3 regions of the Cupriavidus sp. KK10 genome follow, and region 1 is predicted to be linked to each of the others. Evidence: predicted binding sites of a transcription regulator. Region 1 holds the regulator's gene; each other region holds the start of a gene.
What was found. Region 1 encodes sigma-54, which starts transcription at its own class of promoters, with help from an activator protein. Its sites were predicted from a motif close to TGGCANGNAANCTGCTTT; they were not measured.
Positions count from the first base shown of each region.

Region 2: a site for sigma-54 is predicted at 3,921-3,938, ahead of KB879_RS13165 (GTP cyclohydrolase II). Genes of this name have one in related genera too.
Region 3: a site for sigma-54 is predicted at 7,486-7,503, ahead of urtA (urea ABC transporter substrate-binding protein). Genes of this name have one in related genera too.

Region 1 covers NZ_CP073677.1:436,937-446,966, forward strand. The annotation lists gene KB879_RS02265 (dynamin family protein) at 1-1,144, shown strand, start outside; gene mutY (A/G-specific adenine glycosylase) at 1,244-2,422, shown strand; gene KB879_RS02275 (LON peptidase substrate-binding domain-containing protein) at 2,446-3,105, opposite strand; gene rapZ (RNase adapter RapZ) at 3,197-4,081, opposite strand; gene KB879_RS02285 (PsiF family protein) at 4,199-4,591, opposite strand; gene hprK (HPr(Ser) kinase/phosphatase) at 4,754-5,725, opposite strand; gene ptsN (PTS IIA-like nitrogen regulatory protein PtsN) at 5,806-6,261, opposite strand; gene hpf (ribosome hibernation-promoting factor, HPF/YfiA family) at 6,717-7,067, opposite strand; gene KB879_RS02305 (RNA polymerase factor sigma-54) at 7,116-8,597, opposite strand; gene lptB (LPS export ABC transporter ATP-binding protein) at 8,733-9,533, opposite strand; gene lptA (lipopolysaccharide transport periplasmic protein LptA) at 9,591-10,030, opposite strand, start outside.
Region 2 covers NZ_CP073677.1:2,767,527-2,777,556, reverse strand. The annotation lists gene KB879_RS13180 (adenylosuccinate lyase family protein) at 1-1,235, opposite strand, end outside; gene KB879_RS13175 (GntR family transcriptional regulator) at 1,363-2,097, shown strand; gene KB879_RS13170 (acyltransferase) at 2,618-3,718, shown strand; gene KB879_RS13165 (GTP cyclohydrolase II) at 3,996-5,234, shown strand; gene KB879_RS13160 (URC4/urg3 family protein) at 5,231-6,553, shown strand; gene upp (uracil phosphoribosyltransferase) at 6,626-7,312, shown strand; gene KB879_RS13150 (TetR/AcrR family transcriptional regulator) at 7,312-8,004, shown strand; gene KB879_RS13145 (amidohydrolase family protein) at 8,081-9,367, shown strand; tRNA gene KB879_RS13140 (tRNA-Leu) at 9,463-9,549, shown strand; gene KB879_RS13135 (GGDEF domain-containing protein) at 9,710-10,030, opposite strand, start outside.
Region 3 covers NZ_CP073677.1:1,086,881-1,096,910, reverse strand. The annotation lists gene KB879_RS05385 (HupE/UreJ family protein) at 1-266, opposite strand, end outside; gene KB879_RS05380 (urease subunit gamma) at 321-623, opposite strand; gene KB879_RS05375 (urease accessory protein UreD) at 667-1,536, opposite strand; gene urtE (urea ABC transporter ATP-binding subunit UrtE) at 1,660-2,352, opposite strand; gene urtD (urea ABC transporter ATP-binding protein UrtD) at 2,355-3,203, opposite strand; gene urtC (urea ABC transporter permease subunit UrtC) at 3,200-4,405, opposite strand; gene urtB (urea ABC transporter permease subunit UrtB) at 4,405-6,027, opposite strand; gene urtA (urea ABC transporter substrate-binding protein) at 6,175-7,431, opposite strand; gene cyoD (cytochrome o ubiquinol oxidase subunit IV) at 7,785-8,153, opposite strand; gene cyoC (cytochrome o ubiquinol oxidase subunit III) at 8,153-8,797, opposite strand; gene cyoB (cytochrome o ubiquinol oxidase subunit I) at 8,803-10,030, opposite strand, start outside.

The DNA.
Region 1 (10,030 bases):
GGTGCTCAACAAGATCGACGGGCTGTGGGATCCGCTGCGCGAGCCGGGCGAGATCGCGCAGGAGATTGCGCGGCAGGTGTCCACCACCGGGCAGGTGCTGGGTATCGAGCAGTCGCGCGTCTATCCGGTATCGGCGCAGAAAGGCCTGGTGGCCAAGGTCACACACGACGACGAGCTGCTGGCGCGCAGCGGCCTGCCCGAGTTCGAGCACGTGCTGTCCGACCAGCTGATCCCGCGCCGGCGCGAGATCGTTTCAGACCAGGCGCACCGCCTGGTGCAGGACATGGCGCGCGCCGCGCAGCAGCTGCTGCAGACCCGCCGCCGCGATATCGTCGAGCAGCTGTTCGAGCTGCGCGGCCTGCGCGGCAAGAACCACGCGATGGTCAAGCACATGCTGATGCGCGTGCAGGGCGAGAAGGAAGAGTTCGAGCAGAGCATCAGCAAGTTCCAGGCGCTGCGCCTGGTTTTCGGCCGCCACAGTGCCGACATCATCAAGAGCCTGCAGCTGCGCGACGTGCGCCTCACCATGCGCAGCGCGCGCGAGCAGATGAAAGAGCGCTTCTTCTCGCGCGGCCTGCGCGAAGACATGGACGCGCTGTTCGCGCAGCTGACCAGGCTGGTGACCGATGCCGACAACAAGATCGGCCAGCTGCACCAGCTGATCGAAAGCATGTACCGGCGCTTCAACGCCGAGCACGGCTTCACGCTGCCCGCGCCGATGCAGTTCACTGCCGAGCGCTACGTGGCCGAGCTTGAGGAAACGCTGCGCCTGGTGCATGCGCACTTCGGCACGGTCAGCATGCTGACGCGCTCGCGCCCGCAGCTGGTGCAGAGCGCCTTCAGCACCATGGCCAGCCGCGTGCTGGAGAACTTCCGCGACCTGAACCGCGATATCGAGGTCTGGCTCAAGTCGGTGATGACGCCGCTGGAGGCGCAGGTGCGCGAGCACCAGAAGCAGCTGCGCCGGCGCGTCGATTCGATCGAGCGCATCCACGAGGCCACCGACACGCTGGAAAGCCGCATTGCCGAGCTCGAGGAAGTGCTCAACGGCCTGGACGAGCGCAGCGGCCGTATCGAGGGCTACGCGCAGCGGCTGCTGCGGCCGACGGCCGCCGCCGACAGCGCGAGCCTTGCGGTGGCGTAGCCAGATCCTGAAGCCGGTATATCATGTGGCGCCGCACTGAGCGGCGCCATTTACTTTGGTGCGCCGCCGTGCCCCCGCGCTTCAGAACGTTTCACCCAGATGCCCCGCAAACCAGCCCCCCGTGCCGTTCCCGCCATCCCCGACGATATCCGCGTGCCGCCCGACTTCGGCGCCCGCGTGGTCGACTGGCAGCGCCAGCATGGCCGGCACGACCTGCCGTGGCAGAACACGCGCGACCCGTACCGCATCTGGCTGTCGGAGATCATGCTGCAGCAGACCCAGGTGAGCGCGGTGATCGACTACTTCCAGCGCTTTGTCTCGCAGCTGCCCACGGTGCAGGCACTGGCGGCGGCGCCTGCCGACCAGGTCATGGCGCTATGGGCGGGGCTGGGCTACTACTCGCGCGCGCGCAACCTGCACCGCTGCGCCATGCAGGTGGTGAGCGAGCACGGTGGCCGTTTCCCGACCGATCCCGCGCTGCTGGCCACGTTGCCCGGCATCGGCCGCTCCACCGCCGCGGCGATCGCCGCGTTCAGCGCCGGCGTGCGCTCGCCGATCCTGGACGGCAACGTCAAGCGCGTGTTCGCGCGCTGCTTCGGCATCCACGGCCATCCGGGCGAGCGCGTGGTGGAAACGCGCATGTGGCAGCTGGCCGAGCTGGCCTTGCCAGCGGCAGGCCCGCGCCAGGCCGAGGACATGATCGCCTATACGCAAGGGCTGATGGACCTGGGCGCCACGGTATGCTCGCGCGGCAAGCCGGCCTGCCTGGCCGATGCCGGCGCGTGCCCGCTGTCGGCCGACTGCGTGGCGCGCCGCGACGGTCTCACCGGCGTGCTGCCCACGCCCAAGCCGCGCGCGGCCATCCCCGAGCGCAGCACGGTGATGCTGCTGGTCCGGCGCCAGCGCGAAGTGCTGCTGCGCCTGCGCCCCGGCAGCGGCATCTGGGGCGGGCTGTGGAGCCTGCCTGAGATGCCGGTCGACAGCGTGCCCTTCGACGCGGAAGCCGCCGAGGCGGCGGCGCTCGACTATGCCAGCGCCTTCGGCAAGCCCGCGCGCGCCGCGCTGACCGGCGAGCTGACCCATGTGTTCACGCACTTCCGCCTGCTGATCCGTGCCATCCGGGTCGATGTGAGTGCGGACGGCGCAAGCCTGATGGCGCAGGACAGCGCCGCGGAAGCCGCGCAGCGCTGGATCTCGCTTGACGATCTCGATGCGGTGGGGATGCCCGCGCCGGTGCGCAGGCTGCTGGAGGACCAGGCGCGCGGCGGGCTGTTCTGAAGTCTGGGGTTGGGGATCCGCGCCTAGAGCATGTGGTTCTGGCGCATGTAGCGGTGCACGATCTCGATGCGCATGCCGGCATCGGGCAGCGCCATCAGCATCTGCTTGGCCTTGAGCGGCACCGGCAGCAACTCACACAGCCGGTTGGCGACCCAGCTCGGGTCGTCCCACAGGTAGGGCTCGTCGAACGGCAGCCGGTCAGGGTGCTCGGCGTGCAGCCGCGTGACAATGCGCCGCAGCGCATCCAGGCATTCGCCCAGCAGCTCCAGCTTGCAGTCGATGATGTCGGGGGGCAGCACCTCGGCGCGGGCGACCAGCAGGCCGTCGTCGCGGGTGTCATGGCTGACGATATGGAAGCGCTCGCGGCCGCGCGCGCGGATCAGCAGCACGCCCAGCTGCTCCATGTTGCAGTCGACGATTTCCGCCAGGCAGCCGACCAGCTCGGGCACGGTAGGCTGGTCCGGCCGGGCCACTTCCTCGCCGCTTTCGATCAGGCAAACGCCAAAGGGTGTGTTGTCGCGCAAGCAGTTGCGCACCATGTCGACATAGCGCGCCTCGAACACGCGCAATGGCAGCCGTCCACCGGGAAACAGCACGGTGTGCAACGGGAACAGCGGCAGGTTGTCGAGCGTCCGTGGCGGAACTTCTGATCCCGTGGGACGGTAGAGGTCGGTCGAGGACATGCAGTGCCAGCTTGGGTATCGCGCAGCAATGGGCCAGCCGGCCAACGCGGTGCGCAGATGCCAGTGATCCCAGTGGGCAGTCCCGCCTGCGTCAGCCCGCCGGTGCGAGCTCTCGGTGTCTCACCAGCACATTACCATGCGCCCGGAAGTAGTTGGCAAGCCTTTCCGTAATATAGACCGAGCGATGCTGCCCGCCGGTGCAGCCGATCGCCACGGTCAGGTAGCTGCGGTTGTCGGCAATGAAGCTTGGCAGCCACTTTTCCACATAGGCGCGGATATCCTCGGCCATTGCCAGCACCATTGGCTGGGCCTGCAGGAAGTCGATCACCGGCGTGTCACGCCCCGTCAGCGGGCGCAAGGCCAGGTCGTAATAGGGGTTGGGCAGCGAGCGCACGTCGAACACCATGTCCGCATCGCTGGGCACGCCATGCTTGAAGCCGAACGACTCGAACAGCAGCGTCAGCCGCTGGCTGTCGTCGCGGATCAGCTCCTTGATCCAGCTGCGCAGCGTATTGGTGCGCACATTGCTGGTGTCGATGCGGTGCGCGGCCTCGGCCAGCGGGCTCAGCAGCGCGCGCTCCATCTCGATCGCTTCCATCAGCGCGGTGTCGTTGAAGGCCGGTTCAACGCCAGGGCCCGGCATGCCGTCGGTACGCACCGACAGCGGGTGGCGGCGGCGCGTCTCGGAATAGCGCTGCACCAGTGCGTCGGTGCTGGCGGTCAGGAACACCACCTCGACCTGGTGCTCCGCGGCCAGCGCGCGCACGGTGTCGGGCAGCTGGTCGAGCGACTCGCGGCTGCGGATGTCAGTGGCGACGCCCAGGTGCGTATAGCCCTGGCTGTCGAGGTAGCGGGTCAGTTCCGGGATGAACTGAGCCGGCAGGTTGTCCACGCAGTAGTAGCCTGCGTCTTCGAGCACGTTCAGTGCGACGGACTTGCCGGAACCGGATATGCCGGTGATGAGGATGATGCGCATAGCAACTGAAGCATAGCATCACGTGATGAAGGCGTCATGACACCACGCACAAAGCAAGCATGGCGAACCTCGCGGTTCGCCATGCTTTTGCCGTCAGTTTGCAGCGCTGGCTGCGGCTCAGGCTGCCTTGGACAGGCATTCCTTCATGTAGGCCTTGTATTCGTCGCCCTTCTTGCCCTTGCCCGACTTGCTGCAGGAAGCCATTTTCTCCTGCTGGGTCTTGGACGCGCCCTTGGACAGGCATTCCTTCATGAACGCCTTGCGTTCGTCGCCCTTCTTGCCGGCGGCTTGCGTATTGCAGGCCTTCATCTTGTCCTGCTGGGCGTTGGCTGCGGGCTTGTCCGGGGTAGCCGGGGTGGCGGGCGTGGCAGGCATGGCCGGCGTTGCCGGTGCGGTGGCCGCTGGCTTGGCTGGCGTGGCGGGGGTTGCCGGCGTGGCCGTGGTCTGTGCAAAAGCGCTGGCGGCGATCATCGGGGTGACCAGCGCGCACATCGCGATCAGTTTCTTCATGCTTGCTCTCCTGGGTGTGGAAAACTTCATGGCCGCGCGCCATTGCCGGCGTTGCAGCTTCCGTAACGGGCGCGATGCCCATTACAGCACAAAACGGAGCATGCCTGAAGAACGTTGACGTTCTGCGTCAACGCCGTTGTAAGCAAATGAAAACGCTGGGGCTCAGAGCAGGCGGCCCTGGCCGCGCGAAACCGCATCGGCCTGCATCGCGGCGCGCTGCCGGTCCATGAAGTCGCGCAGCGTATCGATGCCGCGCAGGCGCAGGATGGTGTTGCGCACCGCGGCCTCGACCAGCACGGCCAGGTTGCGCCCGGCCGCCACCTGGATCTTGACCATGTGGATCGGCAGGCCCAGCACGTCCAGGTATTGCGAATCGAGCGGCAGCCGCTCGAACTCGCCGTCGTTGCGGCGCACCAACTGCACCACCAGTTTGATCTTCATCTTCCGCCGCACCGCGGTCTCACCGAAGATGGTCTTGATGTCGAGCAGGCCCAGGCCGCGCACTTCAAGCAGGTTCTGCAGCAGCGGCGGGCAGCGGCCTTCGATAAAATCCGGCCCCAGGCGCACGAAGTCCACGGCATCGTCGGCCACCAGCCCGTGGCCGCGCGAGATCAGTTCCAGGCCCAGTTCGCTCTTGCCCAGGCCCGATTCGCCCATGATCAGCACGCCCATGCCCAGGATGTCGAGGAAGACCCCGTGCATGGTCACGCGCGGCGCGGAGATGCGCGACAGGTACAGGCGCAAGTGGTCGATCACCGCGGCCGACGACACCGGCGTGGTGAACAGCGGCGTGGACGAGCGCGTGCAGCGCAGTTCCAGGTCGGGCGGCGGCTCCATGCCGTCGGCGATCACCAGGAAGGGCGGCTCCAACAGGATCAGCTCGCCCATTTGGCGCTTGCGGGTCTCATCGTCCAGCCGCTGGTAATAAGTGATTTCGGGCTTGCCGAGCACCTGGATGCGGTTGGGGTGGATCAGGTTCAGGTGGCCCACCAGGTCGGCGGCGGAGGTGGCTTCGCGGGCGAACTCCACGTCGAAGGCGCGGTCCGCGCCTTCCAGGCCGGCCACCCACGAGAGTTTGATGTCGGCTGCGTTGTCGTCGAAGATGGACTGGGAGGTGACGCCGGTGAGTTCCATGCGGTATGACTGGTGGGGCGGTTTGCGAAGCGCCTGGCGCCTGCCCGGTCTGGTGCCGGCCCGCCTGGGGGATCAGGGGATCAGGGATGCCATGCGATCAGCAACTGATGGACGGCATCGGGCGTCGGCAGCGTGGCCAGTCCTTCGCGCATGTCGCGGTCGGAAAGCAGTTGCGCGATTTCTGACAGGATTTCCAGGTGCTGCTGCGTAGCCTGTTCGGGCACCAGCAGGAAGATCAGCAGCGATACCGGCTTGCCATCCGGCGATTCGAACGGAATCGGCTCGGCCAGGCGCATGAAGGCGGCCAGCGGCTGCTTCAGGCCCTTGATGCGGCCGTGCGGGATCGCCACGCCGGCGCCCAGGCCGGTGGATCCCAGCGACTCGCGCGCGAACAGGTTGTCCGTCACGATGGCGCGCGCCACACCATGGTTGTTCTCGAAGAGGAGCCCGGCCTGCTCGAACACACGCTTCTTGCTGGTGACGCTGACGTCCAGGGTGATGTTGCCGGGTGGCAGCAATTTGGCCAAACGATTCATGGGCGATGCGCAGGATTTCAGTTAGCGGGCAGATCGTTCCGCGGGGCAGTGGGCTGGCTCCGGGCTGCCGTTGGCCTGGCCGGAGGCGTCCGGCCCATTATAGAGCAGCGACTACCCCCGTATTGTGCAGCGCAGCGGGGCAAGCCGGTGCAGAACGATACATGGTGATGCAATCGTGCCTCCGGGCCGGGAGCCGGCGCACCGATGCGGGGCGCGGCCAGGATTCCCTCTCTTTGTATGGCGCAGCATACACCTTGGCGCTGCGCTTGCGAACACTCTTGCCCATTCGGGTGAAAAGCGTTGGCTCCGGCGCCACAGCCGGGCCGCACCGCCAGTGCGGGCGCGGCATGCCGGCGGCAACCCGGAACGCAAGGGCGCAAAAAAGCCGCGCTTCGTGGCGCGGCTTGCCTGTTCAATCCTGATTCAGCAGCCCGCTGCGGGGCTGCCGGGCACGGTCATTGCTGCATTTGCGCTGCGGCCATCTGGTACTTGACCGCTTCGCGGTCGTGGCCTTGCACGCGATCCTTGTAGCGGATCACCTGACGGTCCAGCTTGTCGACGAGTGCGTCGATCGCTGCATATAGGTCTTCGTGATGCGCCTCGACAAAGATGTCCTTGCCCTTGAGATGTAGATTAATTTCCGCGTACTGACGCCGGTCCTTTTCCTTGTGGTTGTCGACAGAGAGCAGCACGCTAACGCCAATGACCTGATCGAAATGCCTGACGATTCGCTCCAGCTTCGTTTCCACGTACTCACGCAGAGGGGGCGTGATGTCCAGGTGGTGTCCACTGATCTTGAAGTTCATAGCGCTTCTCCTTCTGAAAGAGCCTCACCAGGCAGGCGGTGGGCTCGGCTACAAAGACTTGCGGAGATTGACTGCGGGGATCTTCAGGGCTTCGCGATACTTGGCAACAGTGCGGCGCGCAACAACAAAGCCTTGCTCACCCAGCAGTTCGGCAATGCGACTGTCGGAAAGGGGATTCCTCGGGTCTTCGGCTCCTATCAGTTGCTTGATCAAGGCGCGGATGGCCGTTGATGAAGCCGCGCCACCGGTTTCGGTGGACACGTGGCTGCCGAAGAAGTACTTCAGTTCGAAAGTACCCATCGGCGTTGCCATGAATTTATTGGTCGTCACCCGGGAGATGGTTGACTCGTGTAAACCCAGTGTATCGGCAATCTCCCGCAAAACCAAGGGGCGCATGGCGATTTCGCCGTGACTGAAAAAGTTCTTTTGACGCTCGACAATGGCCTGCGAGACACGCAGGATTGTGTCGAACCTTTGCTGGATGTTCTTGATCAGCCAGCGCGCCTCTTGCAGCTTTTGCTGCAGTCCGGCCGTGCCGGACTCACCCTTCGCGCCACGCAGGATTTGGGCATACATATCGTTGATGCGCAGCCTCGGCATCACATCCGGATTGAGCTGCGCGATCCAGCCGCCGCCACCCTTGCGCACGAACACGTCCGGCACCACAAAGTCCGCTTCCGGGCGGCTGTACGCATGGCCGGGGTAGGGCGCCAGCGAGCGGATCAGTTCGTGTGCGGACTTCAGTGCCACTTCATCTACCTGCAGCGCCTTCTTCAGCCGCGTGTAGTCGCGTACTGCGAGCAACTCCAGGTGATTGCTAACGATGTTCAGCGCCAGTTCGCGTTGCGGGTGCGTCAGGCGTCGCAACTGCAGGGCCAGGCACTCGGCGGCGTTGCGCGCACCCACGCCGGGCGGGTCGAAACTCTGCAGCAGCGTGAGGATGGCGTGGACTTCGTCGATCTCGAACTCGAGTTCTTCCGGCAACTCCGTGCAGATCTCCTCAAGCGATGCGCTCAGGTAGCCATCGTCGTCGAGCGATTCGATCAGGAAGATGGCCAGGCCTTTGTCGCGCGCCGAGATCTTCAGCGGCGTGAGCTGCTCCATCAGGTACTCGCGCAGCGTGGGCTCGGCCTCGCGCAGCTGCATCGGCGTTTTTTCATCCTCGTCGCCCTGGGGGCGGCGGGCAAAGTCGTCCAGGCTCCAGTCGCCGCTGCCGTAGTCGTCGCCGTTGCCGCTGTCGCCATAGCTGTCGTCGTCACCCGCGCCGTCGGCGCGAGCCTCGCCATTGCCCTGGGGCTCAGCCGGGGCGGGCGCCGGTGCGCTCTGCAGGTTGACCGAGCCGTCGGCCGCCACGCGCAGCGGGCTTTCGATCCAGTCGTTCTCGCGCTCGAGCAGCGGGTTTTCCGTCAGCGCCTGTTCGACCTCTTGCTGCAGTTCCAGCGTGGAGAGCTGCAGCAGCCGGATCGACTGCTGCAGTTGCGGGGTCAGGGCCAGATGCTGGGAAAGACGGAGCTGTAGCGACGGTTTCATGCGAGCTATTCTATGCGCATCTTTCCGTTGTTGGAACGGAAATTGCTATCGCTTATGCGGTCCGATCGCCGCTGGCTGTGGGAGGGCCCACGCGCGCCCGCGAAGAGGCCTGCCGCTCGCGGGCAGGCCGTTAAGTCACATGCGGAAGTTCTCGCCCAGGTAGACGCGCCGCACTGCGTCATTGGCGATGATTTCCTCGGGCTGGCCCGCGGCCAGCACCGTGCCTTCGCTGATGATGTAGGCGTGGTCGCAGATGCCGAGCGTCTCGCGCACGTTGTGGTCGGTGATCAGCACGCCGATATTGCGTGCCTTGAGGAAACTGACGATGCGTTGGATCTCGCCCACGGCGATCGGGTCCACGCCGGCGAAGGGTTCGTCCAGCAGGATGAAGCGCGGCGACGACGCCAGCGCGCGCGCGATTTCGACACGGCGGCGCTCGCCGCCCGATAGCGACAGCGCCGGGTTGTTGCGCAGGTGCGCGATCTGCAGGTCGTCGAGCAGCGAATCCAGGCGGCGCTCGATCTCGGTCTTGGGCAGCGGCTTGCCGTTGCTCACCTGAAGCTCCAGCACCGCGCGGATGTTCTCTTCGACGTTGAGCTTGCGGAACACCGAGGCTTCCTGCGGCAGGTACGACAGCCCCATGCGCGCGCGCTCGTGGATCGGCAGGCCGCTGATGTGGTCGCCGTCGAGCACGATATCGCCTTCGTCCAGCGCCACCAGGCCCACGATCATGTAGAACGAGGTGGTCTTGCCCGCGCCGTTAGGCCCGAGCAGGCCGACCACCTCGCCGCTCTTCACGTCGAGCGAGACGTCCTTGACCACCGTGCGCGAGCCATAGCGCTTCTTCAGGTGGCGCACGACCAGCGTGCTGCCGCCGGGAAGGACGGTGGAGGCTTCGACGGAAGGCTTGTCGGCGATGGTTGCGGTATCGGTCATTGGCACGGTCTGGCGTTCAGGCGTTTCTGGCGCGGGCAGGCAAGCCGGCGCCAGGCGTCAGGGTTTGTTGGCAGGCGCGGGCGCCGTCTTCAGGTCCAGCGGCGAGCCGCCATTGCCCGTGGCGCCGGCCTTCTGGTCCTGGCGCGGCGACAACACCGCGCGCACGCGACCGGACGGATTGGCGGCCGCGGCGTCGCCACTGCCGCCGCCGGCGGCCGTGTAGAACTCCTTGCGGCTGTCATAGGTCAGCACCGCGCCGCGGATCTCATCGACCTGCTTGGCGCCCTGCAGGCGCGCCATGCGGGCATTGCCGATCAGCTTGGAGTACTCCTGCTTGCCGTCGTACTCGATGCGGTCGCCCCAGCCGTCGATGTATTCGTCGACGCCTTCGCGCTTCTGGCGGATGTAGGCCTGCTTGCCCGGCTTGGCGGTGGCTACCGCGAACTGGTAGCCCTCGGGGTCGGTGCGCAGTTCGGCGGCGTCGGACTTCAGGATCA
Region 2 (10,030 bases), 2.3 Mb from region 1:
CCGCCGTGTTCGTTGACGGTGCGGCAGGCGTCGTAGACTACGTCGTGCGCCTGCTGGCGGCCGATATGGGGGGCCATGCCCATCATCACGGCCTCGGCCACGATCAGGCCCTTGGAGATGCCCAGGTTGTGCTTCATGCGGGCTTCATCGACGATCAGGCCGCCCAGCGCGAACCTGGCCTGGTGCAGCGCGCCGGCGCTCAGGATGAAGCTCTCGGGGATGGCGATCCATTCCGCATGCCAGGGGCCGGTGGCGCGTTCGAAGTCCTGCACCATCGCGTCGACCATCAGGCCGGCGTGCTGGCGCACCGCCTTGGAGGCCGCCAGCATCAGCTCGCTGGAGATCGGGTTGCGCTTCTGCGGCATGGTGCTGCTGGCGCCACGGCCCTTGACGAAGGGCTCGTAGACCTCGGCGAACTCGGTCGACGCCATGATCATGATGTCGAGCGCGATCTTGCCGAGCGAGCCGGTGATTAGTGCGAGCAGGTTCACTGCCTCGGCAAAGCCGTCGCGCGCCACGTGCCAGGTGGTTGCGGGAACGCCCAGGCCCAGTTCTTCAGCCAGGGCTTCCTGCACGACGAAGCCTTTGTTGTCGCCTTGTCCGCCCAGCGACGCCAGCGTGCCCGCGGCGCCGGCGAATTCGACCACGGCCACGCGGGGGCGCAGTTCTGCCAGGCGCTGCTGGTGGCGGTCGAACATGGCCAGCCAGATCGCCACCTTGTAGCCGAAGGTCACCGGCAGCGCCTGCTGCAGGTGGGTTCGGCCCGCCATCGGGGTGTCGCGGTGCTTCACCGCCAGGTCGGCCAGGATGCCGCGCAGTTCGCGGATATCGGCGTCGATGCTGTCGAGCGCGTCGCGCACCTGCAGCGCGACCGCGGTGTCCATGATGTCTTGCGTGGTGGCGCCCCAGTGCACGTAGCGCCCGGCCTCGCCGCACATCGCTACCAGCTGGTGCACCAGCGGCAGGATCGGATAGCCGACAATGTCGGTCTCCTCGCGCATGTGGTCGAAGTCGATGCGCTCCAGGCGCGATTCGCGGGCGATGACCTCGGCTGCTTCCGCCGGGATCACGCCGACCCTGGCCTCGGCCCTGGCGAGCCCGACCTCGACGTCGATATAGCGCTGGATCAGCGCCACATCGGAGAAGATCTGGCGCATCTTGGCGGTGCCAAAGGCATCGCGGAACAGGATGGAATCAACGACGGTGCTGGCGGTGGGGGCAGAGAACAGGGTCATGGTGCTACCTTGAGGGGAAAGGGGCAGTCCGGTAATATGTTCGAACATATCCACATTAAATATGTTCGAACATATTTAGAAAATGAGGGTTAACCCGCGTTCAATGGTTGTGACGCGGCAGGCGGTCATGAATAAATCCAATCCAGCAGAGATCAGCAGGCAACTTATCGAGGGGATCACCACCGGCCGCTACGCGGTCGGGTCGCTGCTGCCCACCGAATTCGAGCTGTGCGAGCAGTACCAGGCCAGCCGCTACACCATCCGTGCGGTGCTGCAGGAGTTGCAGCAGCTGGGACTGGTGTCGCGGCGCAAGAACGTGGGCACGCGGGTGGAATCGGCCAGGCCGCGGCCGGTGTTCCGGCCGTCGCTGGCGTCGGTGGATGACCTGGTGCAGTTCGGCGCGGAGCACCTGCGCGTGGTGCAGTCGGTCGAGGAGGTTGCCGTGCCGGCCGACGTCGCGGCGGAAATCGGCTGCGCGCCCGGTGCGCGTTGGCTGCGCATCTCTAGCCTGCGCATGGATGGCGGCAAGGACGGCACGCCGATGGCGTGGACCGATGTCTACGTGGATCCTGCCTATGCGGAGATCGGCGAGATGGTGCGGGAGTCGCCCGACACGCTGGTCAGCACGCTGATCGAGTCACGCTATGACCGGCAGATTGCAGAGATCTACCAGGATGTGCGCGCGGTTGCGGTCAGCGACCGGCGCGTTGCTGACGCGCTCAGGCTGGACCCTGGCGCCGCGGCGCTGAAGATCGTGCGGCGCTATATGGATGCGGCCGGCGAGACGTTCGAAGTCTCGGTGACGGTGCATCCCGCGGACAGCTTTTCGGTATCGATGCGCTTGCAGCGCTCGGCCGGCTAATCAGGCCGCGGTTGCTGGGGCGCGGCCGGCAAATGCTGCCTACGGAGTGCGCGCCGCAGGTCTCGTGTCGCGCACCGTGGTCGGGGCGGGGTACACGTCGTCGCTGGGCGCAATCGGTTGACGGGGCGGTGGCGGTGTCGCCGCGGTATCCCGCGGGACTCCCTCGCATCCCGCCAGGGCCGCGGACAGAAGGGCGATGAGGGAGCACACAGCCAAGCCGCAACGGAAGGCGTGACCGGCGCGGGAGAAGAGCGTGCGGTGCTGCATAAGCGGGCCCCAGTGGCAATGGTGATTGTAGCTTAGCCTACTGGCGCACAAAGAAACGTCCCTTGAATGCGTGGTTCAAGCCTGACGTCCCCCCTATCCACCCGACAGTTGAATTTTGGGCCGCGACGGCAAACTCGCAACAAGCCGGGGCAGTGTGTAACGAATCTATAGGTAGTGGCGTATGCGCCATATTAGAGCCGGTGCAAGCAGGTAGAATCGCGCCTTCCGTGGCAATTGCAGCATTCCTATAACAATGAGCCCTCGTCCGTCGCGCCTGCCTTGCATCGACGCCCTGAAAGCGGTCAGCTCCCAGTTGATCGTGCTCCATCACCTGGCCTTCTATGGCCCGATGTCCGATACCGCGTATCGGCTGGCCCCGGGGCTGGTGGACTGGCTGTACGACTACGCCCGCATCGCTGTGCAGGTCTTCCTAGTGATCAGCGGCTTTCTCGCCGCGCGCAGCCTGGCGCCGCATGGCCGGCTGGAGATCCGCCAGCATCCGCTGCTGGTGCTGTGGCGGCGCTACCAGAAGCTGGTGGTGCCCTTTGCCGCGGCGCTGCTGCTCAGCATTGCCGGTGCCGCCCTGGCGCGCCATTGGATGGTGCACGACTCGATCCCCGCGCCGCCCGGCCTGCTGCAGTTCCTGGCGCACGTGACGCTGCTGCATAACGTGCTCGATGTCGATGCGCTCTCGGCCGGGGTCTGGTACGTGGCTATCGACCTGCAGCTGTTTGCGCTGCTGCTGGGCGCGCTGTGGGCCGCGCGCGCCGTGGCGGGCGGGAAAGCGCCGGCGGGTGCCGGGGCCAGCATCGGCATCGTGGCGCTGGTGGCGGTGGCGTCGCTGTTCTGGTTCAACCGCGATGCCGCGTGGGATATCTGGGCCGTGTACTTCTTCGGCGCCTATGGCATGGGGGCGCTGGCCTACTGGGCGTCCAACGCCGGCCGCCCGGTGTTGCCGCTGCTGCTTATCGGCGCGGTCGCGCTGGCGGCGCTGGCGGTGGATTTCCGGCTGCGCATCGCGGTGGCGCTTGCCACTGCGCTGCTGCTGGCGGTGGCGCGCCGCGGCGGCTGGCTGGAGCGCTGGCCGCGGGCGCGCGTGGTCGGCTTCTTCGGGCGCATTTCCTATTCGGTGTTCCTGGTTCACTTTCCGGTTTGCCTGCTGGTCAACGCGCTGGTGTCGAACCTGGCGCCGGGCCAGCCGGTGCTGAACGCGCTCGGCATGGTTGCCGCGTGGGGGCTCAGCAATGTGGCCGGCGTGCTGTTTTATCGCTACATCGAAAGCGCCCAGCCGCTGGCGGCGCTGCGTGCGCTGCTGGGCAACGGCCGCGACCCCGCCGGCCGGCAAAGCGTGTAATGCTTGCAGGCACCGCCGCGCAGCGGCGGCACGGTTTGCCCCGGACGGCGCCGTGCCCGCATGGCCGTGCGCGCCTTTTGTTGGTGCGTATGCACCCGCGATGTCCCGCCGCCGGCACGCGATGCGTGCATGCCGCCAGCGCGGACTTGCGTTCGGCGCCACACACATTGCCGCAACACTCGCGTAAACGGGCATTGGGCGATGGCACAAAGGTTGCCTAGTATGGAATCGTAAACCTGACCATTTGGTCAGGATTCCATCGGGAACCGAGGGTGCCATGTCCGACCATATCGTCCTCACCTCACACGCACGCCGCGACAAGCCGGCCGAGCCCATCCACTGGGGCGCCCCCACGGCGGCCGAGCGCGGGCCGGTCATCGCCAGCCTGGCGAATCCGGCACAGCGCAATGTGATCGGCACTCATGCTGGCGCCTACGCCATCTACCGGGCCCTGGCGGTTGCCGCGGGCGCTTTGCAGCGCGACCATCGCACCGACCTGACCGATACCGCGCCGGCGGAAGCCATTGGGCCGCATCCGCAATGGGGCGACCCGGAGAAAATTGTCTCGCTGGATCCCTGGGGCCACCTGGTTTCCACCGTCTTTGCCGACCGCATCGCGGCCGGCGTGGATATTCGCCCGACCATCGCCGTCACCCGTGCGCATATCAACATGCCGGAGCTGGTGTCGGCCATTGCGGCCGGCCGGCTCAAGCCCGACGGCGACATCCTCCATGCCAATGGCGACGTGCGGGTGACCAAGGCGGCGGTCGACCCGGTGTGGTACCTACCCGGGCTGGCGGCCCGTTTCGGCATCAAGGAAAGCGTGCTGCGCCGCAGCCTGTTCGAGCAGACCGGCGGCATGTTCCCGGAACTGGTGACGCGGCCGGACCTGAAGGTGTTCCTTCCGCCCATCGGCGGCATGACGCTGTACTTCTTCGGCGACGTCAGCCAGCTGGGCAAGCCCGAGACCCGCGTGGCGTGCCGCGTGCACGATGAATGCAACGGATCGGATGTGTTCGGGTCAGACATCTGTACCTGCCGGCCGTATCTGGCACATGGCATCGAGGTGTGCATCGAGATGGCGCAGCAGGGCGGTGTCGGGCTGGTGGTCTACAACCGCAAGGAGGGCCGCGCGCTGGGCGAGGTGACCAAGTTCCTGGTCTACAACGCCCGCAAGCGGCAGGTGGGCGGCGACCGTGCCGAGACTTACTTTGCCCGCACCGAATGCGTGGCAGGCGTGCAGGACATGCGTTTCCAGGAGTTGATGCCGGATGTGTTCCATTGGCTGGGCATCCGCCGCATCGACCGCTGGGCGTCGATGAGCAACATGAAGCATGGCGCGCTGGTGGCGCAGGGCATCGAGGTGGTCGAGCAGGTGGCCATCCCCGAGGCCCTGATCCCCGCCGATGCCCGTGTCGAGATCGATGCCAAGGTGGCCGCCGGCTACTTTACGCACTACACGCCGCCGGATGCGAACGAACTGGCCCTGGCAAAGGGCAGGGGGTTGAACGAATGACGATGTTTCCCGAGGATGGCAAGCCCGGCATGGACCGCCAGGGCACAGGTAACGAGATGCGGCCGGGTGCCGGCTGGCTGAGCCCGGTGCCGGAAGGGCATCCCGCCTCGGCGCTGCTGTGTGCCGAGGCGGTGCGCACGCATTGCGCGGCGGTCACCGAACACGTGGCCAGCGGCGCGTCCGAGCTTTTCACCTGGCATCCGGACCGCGTGCATGCAATTGCCGACTATGTCGCCAGCACCATCCGCCAGCGCTATCCGGACCTGCAGGTGCCGTACCACAGCCGCTGGCGCCATTTTGAAAGTGGCGCCGTCGACCAGCGCGCGGACCGCTGGCAGGTGTTGTGCGAGCGTGCCGCGCTGAGCGGGCCAGAGCACCGCGAGGAGCGCGCCCGCATCGGCATCGACCTGGTCATTCCAAGCGTACTGCTGGATGCCGGCGCCGGCCCGGACTGGCGTTACCGCGATCCGGCCAGCGACCTGGTGCTGACGCGCTCGGAAGGGCTGGGCGTGGCCAGCTTCGTCCTGTTCGCGCGCGGCGGCTTCTCGGCCGCGCCGGGCGATCCGCTGCGCGCGGACGCCGAGCGGCTGCAGCGCATCGATGCCGACAGCATCGCCCACGCCTTCCAGGTCGCGCAGCACAACCCGCTGGTGGGGCTGGAAGGCCGCGCCGGCCTGCTGCGCCGCCTGGGCGAGGTGATGGAGGCGACTCCGGCGCTGTTCGGCCGGCCGGCGCGGCTGGGCAACCTCTACGACTACCTGAAGGCGCATGCGGTCAACGGGCAGCTCGACGCCGGCTTCCTGCTGCGCACGCTGCTGGTCGGCCTGGGGCCGGTATGGCCGGGGCGGATCATTGTCGAAGGCGTTTCGCTGGGCGACTGCTGGCGGCATCCGGCCGCGCCGGGCGGGCTGGTACCGTTCCACAAGCTCACGCAATGGCTGACCTATTCACTGCTGGAGCCGCTGGAAGACGCCGGCCTGACCGTGACCGGGCTGGACGCGCTGACGGGCCTGCCCGAATACCGCAACGGCGGCCTGCTCTACGACTTCGAGCTGATGGTGCCGCGCGACCCCGGTTTTGCCGCCGTGCCGCATGCGGTGGATGAGCCCGTGATCGTCGAATGGCGCGCGCTGACAGTGACCGGCCTGGACCTGGTGGCCGACGGCGTGCGCCAGGCGCTTGGCTTGCAGGAAGAAAATTTCCCGCTTGCGCGCGTGCTGGAAGGCGGCACCTGGGCGGCGGGGCGCCGCATTGCCGCCAAGCGGCGCCCGGGTGGCGCGCCGCCGTTCGCCATCATCAGCGACGGCACCGTGTTCTGAGCACGTCGGCCGCCAGGCGGCCGACGTTGCTGGCAGGCATTGCATGTGAAACGTGGCATCAGGAGCGTCACCATGAACGACATGTCCGCTGTTCCCGCTGTTGACCCACTCGATGCCGATGCTGCCGGCCTGCCCGGCGTGCTGGTCGTCGACCACCCGCTGGTGCAGCACAAGGTCACCCTGGTGCGCAGCGAGGAGACCACCACCGACAACTTCCGCCGGCTGGTGCGCGAAATCAGCCAGTTGCTGACCTACGAAGCCACGCGCGACCTGGCCATGGAGACCGTCGCCATCCGCACGCCGATCGCGCCGATGCAGTCGCGGGTGCTGTCCGGCAAGAAGCTGTGCCTGGTGTCGATCCTGCGCGCGGGCAACGGCTTTATCGACGGCATGCTGGAACTGCTGCCGGCGGCGCGCGTCGGGCATATCGGCCTGTACCGCGACCCCGAGACGCTGGAGCCGATCGAGTACTACTTCAAGATGCCGGAAGACATCCAGGAGCGCATGGTGATCGTGGTGGACCCGATGCTAGCCACCGGCAACTCGGCCATCGCCGCGCTGAACCGCCTGAAAGAGGCCGGCGTCACCACCATGAAGTACGTGTGCCTGATCGCCTCGCGCCCCGGGCTGCGCGCGCTGCGTGCAGCGCACCCTGAGGTCGGCATCGTCACCGCGGCCATCGACGACACGCTCAACGAGCACGGGTATATCGTGCCCGGGCTGGGCGACGCCGGCGACCGCCTCTACGGCACGCGCTGATGGACGCGCCCGCCAGCGCCACGGCGCGGCGCCCGCTACCCGCGTGCGATGCCCCGGGCGGGCGCATCCGGCAGGAGAACCAGGCCATGATCCTGCACGCGGCCGAGCATGTCTTCGCGCGCGCGGGCTTTGCCGGCGCCACCATGGCCGAGATCGCAATGCGCGCCGGCGTGCCAAAGTCCAACCTGCATTACTACTTCCGCACCAAGCAGGCGCTGTACCGCGCCGTGCTGGCGCATACGCTGCAGCTGTGGCTGTCGGAGACCGATATCATCCGCGCCGAGCTGCCGCCGCAGGTGGCGCTGGAACAATACATCCGCGCCAAGATGCGGCTGTCGGCCAGTCATCCGGATGCATCGCGCGTATTTGCCAATGAACTGCTGCACGGCGCGCATGAGATCGGCGAGGTCCTGCGGCAGGTGCTGCGCGAGCTGGTGTCGCGCAAGGCGGCGGTGGTGCAGCAGTGGATCGACCGCGGCCAGATGGCGCCGGTCGACCCGCAGCACCTGTTCTTCACGATCTGGGCGGCCACGCAGACCTATGCGGATTTCGAGTCGCAGGTATGCGCGGTGCTCGGCGTCAGCCAGCTGAAGCAGCAGGACTATGCGCAGGCCACCGAGCACCTGGTGGCGCTGCTGCTGCGCGGCTGCGGACTCGAGCCCGAGCCTGCGGCGCCCGACCGGCGCGTATGACGCCTGGACCCGCCCACCGTGGCGCCCGAGCCGGCGCCGTGAGAACATCGCCGTGCCTGCTGCCTGAGAGACCCCCATGCTCGACCTGATCCTGCGGCATTGCAACCTGCCCGACGGGCGCACCGACATCGATATCGGCATTGCCGCAGGCCGCATCGCCGCGGTTGAGCCGGCACTGGCTGCACGCGCCGCCGAGGAGATCGATGCGGCCGGCCAGTTGGTGACGCCGCCGTTCGTCGATGCGCACTTCCATATGGACGCCACGCTGTCGTACGGTCTGCCGCGCGTGAACCAGTCGGGCACGCTGCTCGAAGGCATTGCGCTGTGGGGCGAGCTCAAGCCGATGCTGACGCAGGAAGCGCTGGTCGAGCGCGCACTGGCCTATTGCGACTGGGCGGTGGCGCGCGGGCTGCTGGCGATCCGCTCGCATGTGGACGTGTGTGATCCGCGGCTGCTGGCGGTGGAGGCGCTGCTGCACGTGCGCGAGCGCGTGCGTCCTTACCTGGACCTGCAGCTGGTGGCGTTCCCGCAGGACGGGGTGCTGCGCGCGCCCGGCGCGCTGGACAACCTGAAGCGCGCGCTGGACATGGGCGTCGACGTGGTCGGCGGCATCCCGCATTTCGAGCGCACCATGGCGCAGGGCGCCGAATCGGTCCGGCTGCTGTGCGAACTGGCGGCGGACCGCGGCCTGCGCGTCGACATGCATTGCGACGAGAGCGACGACCCGCTGTCGCGCCATATCGAGACGCTGGCCAGCGAGTCCGTCCGGCTCGGCCTGCAGGGCAGGGTGGCGGGCTCGCACCTGACTTCGATGCATTCCATGGACAACTACTACGTGTCCAAGCTGATCCCGCTGATGCGCGAGGCCGGCGTGGCGGCGATCGCCAATCCGCTGATCAACATCACGCTGCAGGGGCGGCACGATACCTATCCGCGGCGCCGCGGCATGACGCGCGTGCCGGAGTTGCTGGAGGCCGGCGTGCGGGTGGCGTTCGGCCACGATTGCGTGATGGATCCGTGGTACAGCCTCGGCTCCGGCGACATGCTGGAAGTGGCGCACATGGGGCTGCACGTTGCGCAGATGACCGGGCAGGAGGCCATGCGCGCCTGCTTTGCCGCGGTGACCGCCACGCCCGCGCAGATCCTGGGGCTGGACGGCTACGGCGTGGCGCCTGGCTGCCGCGCCGACCTGGTGCTGCTGCAGGCGCGCGACCCGGTGGAGGCGATCCGCCTGCGCGCCACGCGCCTGCGGGTACTGCGTGCCGGCAAGTCCATCGCCAGCACGCCCCCGGCGATGGCCACGCTGGACCTGCCTGGCCGGCCGGCGCAGGTGGACTTCCTGCGGCACGGCGGCGGGCAATAGGGAGCACAAATTTTTTGCGCCAAGGAGTTGACAGTCCCTGTCGGGCTCGGCATAATTTCGTTCTTCGCATCGCGGCAGCAATGCAGCGAAACGAAGCCCAGATGGCGGAATTGGTAGACGCACTAGGTTCAGGTCCTAGCGGTGGCAACACTGTGGAGGTTCGAGTCCTCTTCTGGGCACCAATATTTAGAAAGGCTCGCGCAAGCGAGCCTTTCTTCGTTTCAGCCGGCGTAGGTGACCGAGTCCTTGCCGGGCACCGGCCTCGGATATCTGGAAGAAACCCGCAGCGATGCGGGTTTTTTTCGTCCATCGTTTCCGTGCTGGTTCCGGGGTCGGCCTGGTTCAGCCGGTTGCTACCCCTTCCTCGCGCTGTGCCTCGCGAACGCAGTTGCGCCCTTCGGCCTTGGCGCGGTACATGGCAGCGTCGGCCGCGCCGAATAGCCGCTGCCAGTGGCGCTCGCCGCCGCGTCCGATGGCCACGCCGAAGCTGGCGGTGACGCGCAGCTGGGTGGTGCTGGACAGGTAGACCGGGCGGGATGCGACTTCCGCGCGCAGGGTCTCGGCCAGCGCGGCGGCCTCGCCCGGCCTGCCGTGCGGCAGCAGCAGCGCGAACTCCTCACCGCCGAAGCGTGCCAGCACGCCTTCGGGCGGCACCAGCGCGCG
Region 3 (10,030 bases), 650 kb from region 1:
CCGATTGCAGCCCCCACCAGCATCAGCGCCACGAAGGCCAGCGGCAGGCGCAGCGTATCGGCAGCCGAGCGGGCAATCAAGGCGCTCCACACGCCCACCGCCGCCATCGCCAGCAAATGGTCGGCGCCGGTGAAGGGGTGCGCCAGGCCGGCCCACAGGCTGGCACTGACGGTGGCGGCATCGTGGCCTGGATGTGCCAGGGCGGCGCCGGCGGCAACGGTCAGGGAAGTGCCCAGGGCAAGACGCAGGCAGGCGGTACGGTTCATGTCGGCTCTCGGGTTGGTCTTGTTATCGTGGTCAAAATCGGGGAACGGTCATGTTCAGACAATGGGATGGTGGACGGTCACCAGCTTGGTGCCGTCCGGAAAAGTGGCCTCCACCTGGATCTCGGGGATCATCTCGGCCACGCCATCCATCACGTCCTCGCGGCTCAGCACGGTGGTGCCCTCATGCATCAACTCGGCCACGGTGCGGCCATCGCGCGCGCCTTCCATGATGGCGGCGGTGATCAGCGCCACCGCTTCCGGGTAGTTCAGCTTCAGCCCGCGTGCCTTGCGCCGCTCGGCCAGCAGCGCGGCGGTGAAGATCAGCAGCTTGTCTTTCTCTCGCGGCGTCAGTTCCATCTCTTGTTCCTGGTTCTTGGGTTCGGTTGTCTCTGTTGGCCGCCTACGTGGCCCACAGCCGCAGCGGCCGCGCCGCGACACCGTGGATCGGCATGCGCAGCGCCTGCCAGCTGTCGACCATGACGTGGCGCACGGCTTCCATCTGCCGGCCCAGCACGCGCAGCAGCAGCATCGACTGGCCGTTGGCGGCCAGGCAGGTCACGCCGGCGCGCAGCTCCGGCCGATAGGGCAGCTGTTCGGCCAGCGCTTCGGCCAGTTCCTGCGTCGCGCCCTCGCCTACCGCCCACAGCGTGCCCAGCACATTGAGTCCGTCGAGCCCGGCCACCGCGGTGCGCAGTGGCGACGCGGCCTCAAGATGCGATTGTTCGATCCACAGCGCGCGTTCACCGGCGCCGATGCGGGTATCCAGCCACAGCGCGCCGCTGGCCCACTGCTCGCCAGATGCCTGCCGGCCCAGCACCACCGCATCCCAGCCGATCGCGCTGCCGCCGGGCGCGACGTCGAGCACGGTCGAAATCCGCGCACGGGCGTCGTCGAAGACGATGTTCTCCTGCGGCAGCCAGTCCAGCCGCGCGCCTGCGCCCACCGACAGGCGCACATGCTGCGCCGCCTCGCGGCCAAGCGACTTGTACCACTTGGTGGCGCCCGGCGTGGCCAGCACGGCGTGCGCGCCAGCCTCCACTGTCACGTCGATATCCAGGCTGTCGCCGCCTGCCACGCCCGCTGGCGGATGCAGGATCACCGCATGGCAGATGCCTCCTTCCGGGTACAGCGGCTTCTGCACCAGCAGCGGCCCCTGGTGGCGCCGCTCGGTCAGCGCGGTGCGTTCGCCGCGCTGCGCAAAGCGCAGCCGCAGGGTGGCCTGCCATGCGGCCGGCACGGCGAGGGCGGAAGGAAAATCGGGATGGCGCATGGCAAGGACAGCCGGCGGTGGGGACGCGCGCAAGGGCGGGAGTTGCAAGCAATCATAGCGCGCTGTCCGCCTTGGCGGAAGCAGCGTATGGCCCACAAATCCCGGCGCTGCCGCGCAGCCGCCCTACACGGCGATCAGCTCCCGCACGCCGTCCTGCTCCATGCTGGCGCCGGCACCCCGCGCCACCACTTCGCCGCGGCTCATCACCACGTAGTGGTCGGCAATATGCCGCGCGAACTCGTAGTACTGCTCGACCAGCAGCACTGTCATGCCGAACTCGTCAACCAGCAGGCGCAGCGCCCGGCCGATGTCCTGGATGATGGAAGGCTGGATGCCCTCGGTGGGCTCGTCCAGGATCAGCAGGCCCGGCTCGCTCATCAGCGCGCGCCCGATCGCCAGTTGCTGCTGCTGGCCGCCGGACAGGTCGCCGCCGCGGCGCAGCCGCATGGTGCGCAGCACCGGGAACAACTGGTAGATCCGGTCCGGCACGCCGGACGGCCGCGCCCGGCTGGCGGCGCCGATCAGCAGGTTTTCTTCCACCGTCAGCCGCGGGAAGATCTCCCGGCCCTGCGGCACATAGGCCAGCCCGGCAGACACGCGTTCATACGGCGCCTTCTTCTCCAGCGCCTGCCCTTCCCATTGGATGCTGCCGCTGCGCGTGGGCACCACGCCCATCAGGCACTTGAGCAGCGTGCTCTTGCCCACGCCATTGCGGCCCAGCAGCGTGGTCAGCTTGCCGGCGGGCACGTCGAAGCTGACATTGCGCAGGATATGGCTGCCGCCGTAGAACTGGTTCAGTGCATTGACCTGCAGCATGCTTATCTTCCCAGGTAGGATTCGATCACGCGCTCGTCGCGCTTGACGCTGTCGAGCGTGCCTTCGGCCAGCACGCTGCCCTCGGCCAGCACCGTGACCTGGCCGGCATCGCCTGCGAGCGCGGCGACGAACTCCATGTCGTGCTCGACCACCATCATCGAGCAGCTGCCGCGCAGGCCGTTGAGCAGCGCCGCCAGCTGCATGGTCTCTTCATCGGTCATGCCGGCCACCGGCTCGTCCAGCAACAGCAGCTGCGGCTGCTGCATCAGCAGCATGCCGATCTCCAGGCGCTGCTTCTGCCCGTGCGACAGCAGCCCGGCGGGCCGGTAGGCCTCGGCCTCCAGTCCGGTCAGCGCCAGCGTTTCCTCGATGCGGCGATGCCCCTCTGCCGTCAGCCGCGCGCGCAGCGACGACCACCAGCGCTTGTCGGCCTTCATCGCCAGTTCCAGGTTCTCCCACACCGCGTGCTGCTCGAATACCGTCGGCTTCTGGAACTTGCGGCCGATGCCCACCTGCGCGATGCGCGGCTCGGTCATCCGCATCAGGTCGATGGTCTGGCCCAGGAACACGCGCCCGCTGACATTGGCATTGCGCGGCCCGGTCTTGCCGGTGATGACATCCATCATCGTGGTCTTGCCGGCACCGTTGGGGCCGATCACGCAGCGCAGCTCGCCATGGTCGATCGACAAGGTCAGCTTGTTCAGCGCGCGGAAGCCGTCGAACTGCACCGTCAGGTCTTCCAGGTACAGGATCGGCCCGTGCGAGACATCGATGGTGCCAGGCTCGACGATGCGGCCCAGGCCGGTGGCATCGCCGCTTTCGGCCTGGCCGTGCTGGAGTGCGGCATTCATGCTTCACCTCCGGTGCGGCCTGCCACGGCAGGCGCGGAAACAGGGTCTGCAGCGGCTGGCGGTGCGGCCGCACGCCGCTCGCGCAGCCGGTTCCACAGCCCGGTCACGCCATCGGGCAGGTACAAGGTCACCAGCACGAACATCGCACCCAGCAGGAACAGCCAGTATTCGGCGAAGTGGGCGGTGAACAGGGTCTTGGCGCCATTGACCAGGAATGCGCCGATCACCGGCCCGATCAGCGTGCCGCGCCCGCCCACGGCAACCCACACCGCCATCTCGATCGAGTTGCCGGGCGACATCTCGCCAGGGTTGATGATGCCCACCTGCGGCACATACAGCGCACCCGCGATGCCGCACAGCACTGCCGAGAAAGTCCACACGAACAGCTTGTAGCCCAGCGGGTTGTAGCCGGAGAACATCACCCGCATCTCGGCATCGCGCACTGCGGTGACCACGCGCCCGAGCTTGGACGTGACGATGTAGCGGCAGGCGATGAAGCCCGCCAGCAGCGCCAGGAAGGTCAGCACGAACAGCGCCGTGCGCGTCTGCGGCGCCGCAATCGCAAAGCCGGCAATGCGCTTGAAGTCCGTGAAGCCGTTGTTGCCGCCGAAACCGGTCTCGTTGCGGAAGAACAGCAGCATCGCCGCATACGTCATCGCCTGCGTGATGATCGACAGGTACACGCCCTTGATGCGCGAGCGGAAGGCAAAGAAGCCGAACAGCCACGCCAGCACGCCCGGCACCAGCACCACCAGCAGCAGCGCGTAGCCCAGGTGCTCAGTGCCGTGCCAGAACCAGGGCAGCTCCTTCCAGTCGAGAAACACCATGAAGTCCGGCAGCTCGCTCTTGTACACGCCCTCGCGCCCGATCGCCCGCATCAGGTACATGCCCATGGCGTAGCCGCCCAGCGCGAAGAACAGCCCGTGGCCCAGGCTCAGGATGCCGCAGTAGCCCCACACCAGGTCCAGCGCGATCGCGGCCAGCGCAAAGCACATGATCTTGCCGACCAGCGTCAGCGCATAGGCCGACAGGTGCAGCGGATGGCCCTCCGGCAACACCAGCGCGCACACCGGCACGCCGATGCCGACGATCACCGCCAGCGCCGCCAGCGCCATCCAGCCGCGCCGCGAGAACAGCGCCTGGCGCTCAGGCACGGCAAGCCGGAACGGGGTAGCGGAAGAATTCGATTGGAATCGCTGCATCATGCCTCCGCGCTGCGCCCCTTGAGCGCGAAAAGTCCCTGCGGCCGCTTCTGGATAAACAGCACGATCAGCACCAGGACAAAGATCTTGGCCAGCACCGCGCCATAGAAGGGCTCGATGAACTTGTTGATGATGCCCAGCCCGAAAGCGCCGACGATGGTGCCCGCCAGCTGCCCCACCCCGCCCAGCACCACCACCATGAAGGAATCGATGATGTAGGCCTGACCCAGGTCGGGACCGACATTGCCGATCTGCGACAGCGCGCAGCCGCCCAGCCCGGCAATGCCGGCGCCAAAGGCAAAGGCGTAGCTGTCGACCTTCCAGGTGCGCACGCCGACGCAGGCCGCCATGGTGCGGTTCTGCGTGGTGGCGCGCACGAACAGCCCGAGCCGCGTGCGGTTCAGCACCGCCCACGCCACCGCCACCACCGCCAGCGCGAACAGGATGATGACGATGCGGTTGTAGGGAATCACCAGGCCCGGCATCCACTCGATGCCGCCGCTCATCCACGCCGGGTTGGCCACTTCCACGTTCTGCGCGCCGAACAGCGTGCGCACTGCCTGCATCAGCAGCAGGCTCACGCCGAAGGTGGCCAGCAGCGTTTCCAGCGGGCGGCCGTACAGGTGGCGCAGCACCAGCCGCTCCAGCACGAAGCCCACCACGGCTGCCGCCAGGAACGAGGCCGGCAGCGCCGCCGGCAGGTACCAGTCGAACGCACCCGGCGCGTAGGCGCGGAACAGCGACTGCACCACGTAGGTGGCATAGGCGCCGATCATCAGGAATTCACCGTGCGCCATGTTGATGACGCCGATCAGGCCATAGGTAATGGCCAGCCCCAGCGCGGCCAGCAGCAGCACACTGCCCAGGCTCAGCCCGGCGAACAGGTTGCCGATCAGCTCGGCGCGGCGCTGGTCGCTGCGCAGCGTGTCCAGCGCCTGCTGCGCGGCCAGGCGCACGTCGGCATCGGGCTCGCGGTAGTTGCCGGCACTGTCGCGCTCCACCAGCGGCGCCAGCTTCTGGCGGCTCTGCGGGTTGCTGTCGCTGCCGAGGATGCGGATGGCTTCAAGCCGCGCGTCATGCGCTGCCGGATCGGCCGGCTCGGCCAGCACCAGGTTGGCCCAGATCACGTCCAGGCTGGTGCGCAGGCCGGCATCGGCCTCGTTCTTGCGCGCGGCTTCGACCGCGGCGCGCGAGGCGCTTTCCGGCTGGGCGCGCAGCGTGGCGACCGCCTGCGCACGCACCGCGATGTCGGGTGACTGCAGCAGCAGGCTGCTGGCGGCGCTGTCGACCAGCGCACGCAGGCTGTTGTTCAGGGTCAGGGACTCCAGTTCGTCGGCTTTCACCGCGACCGGCTTGCCGGTAATGGCATCGACGGTCTTGTCGCCGTCCTGGCGCACCATGCCGACCGATGGTGCATATTGCAGCGCGTCGTCCTGCAAGGCTTTCAGGATCGGGCCGGCTTCCGCCGGGGGTGCCTTGGCTAGTGCGGCCAGCGCGGCGGTCTTGGCATCGAAATCGTCTTCGGCCAGCGGCTTCAGGTCGGCCTGCGTCAGCGCCGCGGCCCACGGCGCAGCCGCCAGCAGCAGCGCCGCCAGCAAGGCGCGCAGCCATGGCATGGCCATTGTCGGAAGTAGTTTGGGCATAGTGGCTGGCGCAGTGGCGGCGCTTCAGCGCCTTGTTGTTCTGGGTGTGCGAAAGGGGGCGATGCGCTCCCCTCCCCCGCCTTGCGGGAGAAGGAAGCCATCGTCAGGGGCCGGACTGGCGTCCGCTTACATCACCTTGTCCGGCTTGCCTTCATTACCCGCGATGAACGGGCTCCACGGCTGCGCACGCACCGCCTTCGGCGTCTTCCACACCACCGAGAACTGGCCATCACCCTTCACTTCGCCGATCATCACCGGCTTGTACAGGTGGTGGTTCTCGCCCATGGTCAGGGTGAAGCCGTCCGGTGCCTTGAAGGTCTGGCCGTACATGGCGGCGCGCACCTTGTCGGTGTCGGTGGTGCCGGCCTTCTTCACGGCCTGCGCCCACATGTGAATGCCGACGTAGGTGGCTTCCATCGGATCGTTGGTCACGCGTTTGTCGCCGCCGGGCAGATTGTTGGCCTTGACCCATGCCGCCCACTGCTTGCGGAAGGCATCGTTCTCGGGGTTCTTGACCGACATGAAGTAGTTCCATGCGGCCAGGTGGCCCACCAGCGGCTTGGTATCGATGCCGCGCAGTTCCTCTTCACCCACCGAGAACGCCACCACCGGCACGTCCTTGGCCTTCAGCCCGGCGTTGCCCAGCTCCTTGTAGAACGGCACGTTGGAGTCGCCGTTGATAGTGGAGATCACCGCGGTCTTGCCGCCCTGCGAGAACTTCTTGATATTGGCGACGATGGTCTGGTAGTCGCTGTGGCCGAACGGGGTGTAGACCTCTTCGATGTCCTTGTCGGCCACGCCCTTGCTCTTCAGGAAGGCGCGCAGGATCTTGTTGGTGGTGCGCGGGTAGACGTAGTCCGTGCCCAGCAGGTAGAAGCGCTTGGCGCCGCCGCCTTCCTTACTCATCAGGTATTCCACCGCCGGGATCGCCTGCTGGTTGGGCGCTGCACCGGTGTAGAAGACGTTCTTCGACATCTCTTCGCCTTCATACTGCACCGGGTAGAACAGCAGCGAGTTCAGTTCCTCATAGACCGGGAGCACCGACTTGCGCGACACCGAGGTCCAGCAGCCGAAGGTCACTGCGACCTTGTCCTTGGTGATCAGCTGGCGCGCCTTTTCCGCGAACAGCGGCCAGTTCGAGGCCGGGTCCACCACCACCGGCTCCAGCTTGCGTCCCAGCACGCCGCCGCTCTTGTTGATCTCATCAATGGTCATCAGGGCCACGTCCTTCAGCGACGTCTCCGAAATGGCCATGGTGCCGGACAGCGAATGCAGGATGCCGACCTTGATCGGCTCCTTGGACTGCGCCAGCGCCAGCGGGCTGGTACCGATCATCGCCGCGGCGGCTATCGCCGACAGCTTCAGCATGTCACGTCGTTGCATTTTGCAGCTCCCGTTTATGGTGTTGGTCAGGGACTACGCTCCCCGGGTGATGCTTCTGCAACTAGCGTGCCATGGAGGCAAACGGCCTGATACCCACTGCGCCGGCGGCAGACGGCCTGCTGGCGCGGCGCGCAGGCGCTACCGCTGCCGGCGATCGCGTATCCGCACCAGGGCAGTGCGGGCGGCGCGCGCACCACTCCCGTGCATCGGTGCAATTCCGTGCGGGCGGCATGCGAAAGGCGCCAGGCGCTGCGCGCCCCGCACCAGGGCCGGGCACCATGCCCCAAGGCTGGCATGGGCAAAAAAAAGGGCCCCTTCCGGGGCCCCGCTTTCGATGCCAGGACGCTGGGTCCTTACATCACCATCATGTTGGCGTTCAGGTTGTGCATGATCCACAGCGAACCCGCCACCACGATCACCAGGATCAGCGCGGTGAACAGCAGCGCGATCACGTTGCTGCGCTGCTCAGACGACGTGTCCAGGTGCAGGAAGTACTTCAGGTGGACCAGCATCTGGACCACGGCCATGCCGAGGATGATCCAGAGGATGGTGCCCTTGTCCATGCTGCCGTCCATCACAAGCTTGAACGGGATCACGGTCAGGATCACGGCCAGGATGAAGCCGATCGCGTACGACTTGAAGCTGGCGTGGGTGTCGTGGCCCGCGTGCGAATCGTGCGAGTCGTGGGCGCCGTGCGCCGCCGGTGCGTTGTGTTGTGCCATCACAGATGTCCCATCAGGTAGACCACGGTAAACACGCCGATCCAGACCACGTCCAGGAAGTGCCAGAACAGCGACAGGCAGGTCAGGCGCTTGGTCAGGGTCGGGGTGATGCCCTTCTTCGACAGTTGCCACATCAGCACGATCATCCACAGCATGCCGCTGGCAACGTGCAGGCCGTGGGTGCCGACCAGGGTGAAGAATGACGACAGGAACGCGCTGCGGCCCGGGCCGGCACCTTCGGCGATCAGGTGATGGAACTCGTTGATTTCCATCGCCATGAAGGCCAGGCCCAGCAGGAACGTGACGCCGAGCCACACCTGCACGCGGCTCAGGCTGCGGTTCTGCAGCGAGATCATCGCCATGCCGTACGTGATCGAGGAGAACAGCAGGATGAAGGTCTCCACCAGCACGTAGTTGAGCTCGAACAGCTCCTTCGCCGACGGGCCGCCTGCCAGCTCGCCGCGCAGCACGGCGAAAGCCGCGAACAGTCCGGCGAAGATGATGCAGTCGCTCATCAGGTAGATCCAGAAGCCATACACCGTATTGGCACTGGTATCGTGGTGCGCATGGTCATGGCCGTGCGCGTCGGCGTGAGCCGAGGCGCCTGCCTGCGCGGGGATGCGGTCTAGGACTTGAGTCGACATGGTTCTCAGGCTTGCGAAGCAATGCGCTGCAGTTGGCGCGTTTCGATCTGCTCGACCTCGGTGGCCGGCACGTAGTAGTCGATGTGGTCGTCGTTGCTGCGGTGGATGAACGCCCAGATCATGCCCACCAGGCCAACCGCGGCCATCCACCAGATATGCCAGGTCAGGGCAAAGCCGAACACCAGGCTGAAGGCGCCGATGATGAAGCCCGCGCCCGTGTTCTTGGGCATGTGGATCTTCTCGTAGCCTTCGGTCGGCAGGGTCTCGCCGCGGGCCTTCATGTCGGCGAACGCGTCCAGGTCACGCACCACAGGGGTGTGCGCGAAGTTGTAGAACGGCGGCGGCGACGAGGTGGCCCACTCCAGGGTGCGGCCGCCCCACGGGTCGCCGGTCACGTCGGCCAGCTTCTTGCGGTCGCGGATCGACACCACGATCTGCAGCACCTGGAAGAAGATGCCCAGCGCCACGAACACCACGCCGACCACGGCCAGGTACAGCCACGGCGTCCAGGCCGGGTTGTCGGTGTGGTTCAGGCGGCGGGTCATGCCCATCAGGCCCAGCACGTACAGCGGCATGAAGGCGAAGTAGAAGCCCACCAGCCAGCACCAGAAGGCGTACTTGCCCAGGCGCTCGTTCAGCTTGAAGCCGAACGCCTTCGGCCACCAGTAGGTGATGCCGGCCAGGTAGCCGAACAGCACGCCGCCGATGATCACGTTGTGGAAGTGAGCGATCAGGAACAGGCTGTTGTGCAGCACGAAGTCAGCAGCCGGCACGGCCATCAGCACGCCGGTCATGCCGCCGATCACGAAGGTGATCATGAAGCCCAGCGTCCACAGCACCGGCGTGGTCATCTGGACCCGGCCGCGGTACATGGTGAACAGCCAGTTGAAGATCTTCACCCCGGTCGGGATGGAGATGATCATGGTGGTGATGCCGAAGAACGCGTTGACGTTGGCGCCCGAACCCATCGTGAAGAAGTGGTGCAGCCACACGATGAACGACAGCACCATGATGGCGGCGGTCGCGTACACCATGCCCTTGTAGCCGAACAGCTTCTTGCCCGAGAACGTGGCGATCACTTCAGAGAAGATGCCGAACGCCGGCAGGATCAGGATGTACACCTCGGGGTGGCCCCAGATCCAGATCAGGTTCACGTACATCATGGCATTGCCGCCACCATCGTTCGTGAAGAAGTGCATGCCGAGGTAGCGGTCCAGGCCCAGCAGCGCCAGG